Regions from separate parts of the Psychrobacillus sp. FJAT-21963 genome, predicted to be linked through region 2. Evidence: riboswitches for the same ligand, from Rfam matches in the RefSeq annotation. Region 2 holds a riboswitch; the other holds the start of a gene.

Region 1 (3,220 bases), on a different contig from region 2:
TTGTTCAATATCCATTTGTCCTCATCGGGATAACGAAAACTCACATCTGTAAACTGAATTATGTCATGCACGAACATCACCTTTATTCGAGCGAGAAATTGCATAGCCTCTAAGCGAACCAGTAGCAAGTAGTCCGTCCGACAAAGCTTTACCACCAACACCAGCTATAAGTGCACCGCTTAATATTCGAATACCGAACATCAAAGCCACATATCCAGTGCTAAATACAGTAAACCCTCCTAAAAAGTAACCATATACAAAACTGAAAACGGATGATCCGATACCTGCAAGCATCAGTACCCAAAGGTCGAAACGTTTATAGCGTGTTGCGGCAAACACTGCTTCGGCACCTAGTCCCTGAATAACCCCTGAAAGTATTAATCGAGGTCCTACAGCATTTCCTAGTAACACTTCAATCGCCGCTGCAATCGTTTCTGAAATGACAGCTGCACCAGGTTTACGAATGATATACATACAAATGATTGATACGATAAACCAAATACCAAAAATCCACTCATATGCTATCGGCCCAATAAATCCTGACCAAATATTACCGATATGAACAAATAATAAATATACAATCCCAAACACAACAGCAAATAAAGACATAAGGACAATCTCTTTTAACTTCCATGACTTAAGCATTCAAAATACCTCCATGCGAAGGACTATTTATACTCATCGAAACAGTCATTACCAAATGCTTATATTCTTCTGAGCGAGCATGTGTGAATGTTTCTTCGTAAAATGCAAACACATCATGAATATCCCCGTGAATACCACTTGCATAATGCATGGATTCATTGAAAACACCTCGTTCTTTTGCACGCTCAACCTCTCTATAAATCACATCCATATAATTTGGGTTATTCATCGGATAAAGTGCAAATTGAGATGACACATATTGCTTTGTCGTGTCTTTATTTGCAACTTCATCTCCTTTATCTAAATAGACATCCCCAGCAGTATCTCCAGGGCAGCCAGCAGAAAAGGTACCCGATAAAGCAAGGTGAACACCTGTCTTAGCTGCATGCAGTGTAATTGACTTTGCGACATTGAACACATGCACCTGTTTTCCGCGAATGACAGTTGACACATCGTCTGTATGCATCCACACATTCGATGTATCCGTTTCTCGAAGCGCTCCTTTAATAACTGAAATAAAATCATTGGTCATCGGATGTAAAGAAAAACGAAATCCGACGATAGGGCTTAAACCACATTGCATATAAAAAACCTCCTAAAATTTTTCATAAAAAAAGACTACATCCGTGAAGATGCAGCCACTTATCCAATATGAAAAAAGTCGGAAAGTCACCGCACTTCCTCACGCAGGTATTATCCTGATCGAGTTATAAGGGATCGGAGCAAAAAGCTCGCATCTCAGCCATAGTGGGCACCCCCAGTGCAGAAAACGGTATGTAGTTATACAGATTTTTGTTCAAAACAATCTGTTTTTTTTATGTGCCCCCAGTATACCCTATGAAACTATCAATGTAAATGTAGTTGCAAAATTTCCTTCTTTCGTCCATGCTTGAACCATCAGAAATAGTTGGAGGGTGCTAATTTGGATAAAATATTTATAACACGAAAACTACCAGACGAAGTAGTAAACCCATTAAGAGAAAAATTTGACGTGACGATGTGGCACAGTGATGAGATTTCGATGACCTATGATGAAATAAAATCACAAGCGAAAGATACACATGCACTTTGGACAGTACTTTCCGATAAGGTAGATCGTGCATTAATTGAAAGTTTGCCAAACCTAAAAGTAATCAGTAATTTAGCGGTAGGATATAACAATATTGACGTTGAGGCAGCGAAAGAGCGTGGAATAATTGTGACCAATACACCGGGTGTATTAACTGAAACTACAGCAGATCTTGCGTTTTCTTTACTTCTAGCTACTGCACGACGCGTGACAGAAGCAGAACGGGATCTTCGAGCAGGTAAGTGGATATCATGGTCACCAATGCAGTTAACAGGAATGGATGTATTTGGTGCAACACTTGGAATTATTGGAATGGGACGTATTGGGGAGGCAGTAGCGAGACGAGCGAAAGGGTTTGATATGAAAGTTCTCTATCACAATCGCTCTCGTAAAATCGAAGCGGAAGAACAATTCGGGTTCACTTATGTAGAGCTCGATACATTATTACAAGAATCGGATTTTATCGTTTTATTAACGCCATTAACTGCTGAAACAAAAGGGTTGATTGGTGAACGTGAACTAAATCTTATGAAGGAAACTGCAGCAATTATTAATGTGGCTCGCGGAGGCATTATCGATGAAAAAGCATTGTATGAAGCTTTAACAACTAATAAAATTTGGGCAGCTGGCCTTGATGTATTTGAAGTAGAGCCGGTGCCACTAGATCATCCTTTACTAACGTTGCCGAACGTGACAGTATTACCGCATATTGGAAGTGCGAGTATTCGAACAAGAATGGCGATGATGCAAATGAATGCAGATGATATTGCAGCTGTTTTGGAGAATAAAGAGCCAAAGAATAAAGTTATATAAAAAATACCAGATCAGAGCGATGTTAATTGCTTTTGATCTGGTATTTCGTTTTACTTGGCTATTAAAGTTATATCATTGGCTGTAGCCCAGTTGTTCAACGGTGCAACTGTGTATTTTACTCCTGACTTTAATGTGTTATCAGTAATATCGAAGATTCCGACTGCCCCTTGACGAGAAGAGAAGCGATATTGTGCTTGTACAATGCTGCCATCCTCCCCTTGCAATTGGACGCTGCGACCAGCAAATAGCTCGATACTTGGGTCTTTATCTAATGTTAGTTCGAATGATTTTTCATCGATTGCTTCTGCTGATTGGATCGTGAGTGGTGCAAATTCTTCTCCTATAAAGGTTGGATTTTTGATTTCTCCCCAATCAGATGTAACCGTATATTCTGTACCTGGCGTTAACGATTGCCCTTCTGGCAGACGGAATTTGGGTGCTTGTCTACCATCAGCTGCTTGCGTGAAAGGAATATATTTCGCTGTTATTTTTTCTCCATTATCTGATGTTATTGTCACTGTACGATCTCTTAAGGAAGAAATCACTTCATACTGATTTCCATTTTCATCTTTGTTTTCATCATCTACTTGAAAAGAAAGATCCCCTCTACCAGCTCGATATGCTTCAATAATATTAGCATAATCTGTTACACCATCTTCTTTAAAAGATTCTATTTCAATGGTGTCATTTGAC
Region 2 (3,220 bases):
TTCTTCTATTGCATTTATACCTTCCCAAGGACGACTGCCATGACTGGATTTGCCTTTCATTTTAATATCCATTTGGACAATTCCTTTTGCTTGGAGGCCAATATGAAGGTGAGTTGGTTCTCCGCAAATAACGAAATCACCATGATATCCTTGTTCAACTAAATACTCGGACGTTTCTCCATTTGTTTCCTCATCGGTAACAATATGTAGTTGGACTCTCTTCGTTAGTTGATCTGACGCTTTTGAAAGTTCATAGAATGCTTGCATCATAGCAGCAACTCCCGCTTTCATGTCTGCAGAGCCACGACCAAATAATTTGTCACCTTCTATAAAAGGATTAAACTGCTCTTTGTTGCCAGGAACCACATCAACATGGCCATTCCAAATGATGCATTCCTTTCCAACGCCGATTTCTGATACAAGCATAAGCTTTGAATTTTTTTTATGTAAAGTTGTACCAATTCCCTTTTCTTCCAGCCAATTTTGACAAAATAAAAGTGCTTCATTTGCTCCATCCACATCATCACTTTTTATACGAATTAAGTCTTTCAATAAATCTATCATGTACTTACCTCCATTTTCATATTATATTTTTATAAGTATAACAATGAACACGGGCACTGAAAAAGTCCATAGAATTTAAATTTACTAAATAATGTCGTCCGATAAATAAGAAAATCGTTGAAACGGATCCCTTTCCGCGGGCGTTGCCTTAGCCTCCTCGCTGCGCTGCGGACTGAGCGTTGTGAAGGAAGCGGCTGAAGCCATGCCGGCGGAACGCGTCCGCCTGGAACGTAAACTAACGGATCCAAAATAAAAACGAGTATTTGAACAACTTGTCGTTCACATATTGTTATAAAATCTCATGGAGGACTTTTTCAGTGCCCTCACAATGTACAGTGGGGGGTTGCATAACTTATTTCATTGGGCTACAATGAACTCGAACTAAATAATTTATCACCACAAGGGGCGTCGCTTATGCGGCTGAGATAGTACCCTTCGAACCTGTAAGTTCATGCTTGCGTAGGGATGTGGATGGAAACTGACAATCGCGCGATGTCTGGGTCTATCCCGACGTCGTTTTTTTGTGGTCGAAAAAGGAGATTACTATGAAAAATCAACGCGTTATATTGTTAGTGGAAATCGCAATTTTTGCGGCTCTTGGATATATTTTGGATATTATAGGATTTGGTATGCCACAAGGTGGTACAGTCACATTTGTGCTTGTTCCTGTAATTTTAATAGCATTTCGTCGCGGGATAGTCGCGGGCCTTATAACAGGATTTTTAATCGGTATGCTGCAAGTTGTAACAGGCCGTTTTTATGCAGCACCATTATCATTGGAAGTTGTCATTCTACAAGTGGGAATTGATTATTTTATTGCTTTCATGGTAGCAGGATTTGCAGGATTACTAAGACCTGCCTTTTTAAAGGCATATGAAAACAAAGATAAAATGAAAATGGCTACTGCGGTAATTATTGGAGCTTTTATTGCAGCATTTCTTCGCTATCTTGCACATGTGACTTCTGGTATTCTGTTTTTTGGTGAATTTGCTGGCGATCAAAACGTTATCCTTTATTCATTAATCTATAATTCTACTTATATGATTCCAGTATTTTTACTAGCAGCATTCGTTTGTATGATACTATTCCTTAAGGCTCCTCGCCTTATACTGCCGAATAAAGCATAAATATGATATGATTGTTGTACAGTTTAACCAGTTTTAGAATATGCTAATACAGGTTAAGCCTTCGGTGGACGTCACAGATTTTTGGATAGGGACTTAATCGTTCGTCATGATATAATATCTAGACGCAAATACTCCGGGGCGCATTAGATATGAGAAGGGATCTTATAAAGATGATTGTACAAACAAATGAAGAATTAGAAGCTTTAAAAAAAATAGGTCGTATTGTTGCTGAAATTCGGGATGCAATGAGAGCTGCAACGAAGCCAGGTATTACAACAAAGGAACTGGATGAAATTGGTGGTAAGCTCTTCAATGAGCACGGAGCAATTTCAGGTCCAATGGGTGAGTATGATTTCCCAGGATACACTTGTATAAGTGTTAATGAAGAGGTTGCTCACGGTATTCCAGGTTCCCGTATCATTAAAGATGGTGATATTGTCAATATTGACGTATCAGGCTCATGTGATGGTTATTTTGCTGACACAGGTATTTCCTTTGTTGTTGGTGAAGGTTATGAGGAGAAAGAAAAGTTATGTGCAGTGGCAGAAAGCGCATTTAACCGGGCAATGTTAAAAGTAAAAGTCGGTTCTAAATTGAATCAAATTGGAAAAGCGGTTGAAAGAGAAGCAAAAGAAAATGGTTTGCACGTCATTATGAACCTTACTGGTCATGGAATTGGTAAATCACTTCATGAAGCTCCGCAGCACGTGCTCAATTATTATGATGCTTGGGATCCGACAATTTTAAAAGAAGGTATGGTGCTAGCAGTAGAGCCATTTATTTCTCAAAAAGCTGAACATATAGTAGAATCGGGAGATGGTTGGACATTCGTGACACCAGACAAATCGTTAGTTGCCCAAATTGAGCATACGATTGTCGTAACAAAAGAGGGCCCGCTTTTATTAACAAAATTAGATTAAGAAAAATTAAATAGTAAAATGCCTCGGAAATTATGATTTCTGAGGCATTTTTTTTATAAATAATATTCCTACTATAAGTACACAGCTTAAAAAAATGGATGCGGCAGTTATTAATAATTCATCTAACATATGTCGACAGGCAATCCCTAAAAACGCCCAAATAAAGACTAACACGATTGTCGGGTCATTATAATGGTAGCGAAAATGTAAAGCAATTGCTGTAGCAATTGTTAGGAAAATAACAGCCCAGAGTGATTTCGTCATGCCCCAACCACCAAATTCTACATAAGTAAGATAGTAGTCGATATTTGCAAATGTAGCGACGAATATCCATCCTAAATAGATAGAAATAGGGAGCCGCTTTATCCATAATTGCTCTTCAGAAGAATACGTTTTATAAAATAAAAACAAGACTCCTAATAAAGCAAATATATCTATAAGCGATAATAAAAATAACTCATAATGCCACAAGAAAATCCAAAGAATATTTAAAATGGAGCTACAAACAAATAATATAACTCTTATCGTGGATATGGACTCTCCATTTTTAAATTCTTTAACATTATTCCAAATCCAATATGCTAGTAATAAATATATGGGGATCCATAT

The links. A riboswitch is a leader RNA that binds a small molecule or an ion and turns the genes downstream of it on or off. The one in region 2 is predicted to bind thiamine pyrophosphate.
Region 1: another riboswitch for thiamine pyrophosphate. It lies ahead of AN959_RS05310 (YkoF family thiamine/hydroxymethylpyrimidine-binding protein); the one in region 2 lies ahead of thiT (energy-coupled thiamine transporter ThiT).

Annotation. Positions count from the first base shown of each region.
Region 1 is NZ_LJIY01000001.1:1,102,249-1,105,468, reverse strand. Features, by position in the region: gene AN959_RS05320 (ABC transporter ATP-binding protein) at 1-77, opposite strand, end outside; gene AN959_RS05315 (ECF transporter S component) at 64-645, opposite strand; gene AN959_RS05310 (YkoF family thiamine/hydroxymethylpyrimidine-binding protein) at 638-1,228, opposite strand; TPP riboswitch at 1,308-1,414, opposite strand; gene AN959_RS05305 (D-glycerate dehydrogenase) at 1,568-2,527, shown strand; gene AN959_RS05300 (hypothetical protein) at 2,578-3,220, opposite strand, start outside.
Region 2 is NZ_LJIY01000016.1:94,101-97,320, forward strand. Features, by position in the region: gene AN959_RS19505 (M20 family metallopeptidase) at 1-564, opposite strand, end outside; TPP riboswitch at 956-1,047, shown strand; gene thiT (energy-coupled thiamine transporter ThiT) at 1,110-1,691, shown strand; gene map (type I methionyl aminopeptidase) at 1,862-2,611, shown strand; gene AN959_RS19520 (TspO/MBR family protein) at 2,642-3,220, opposite strand, start outside.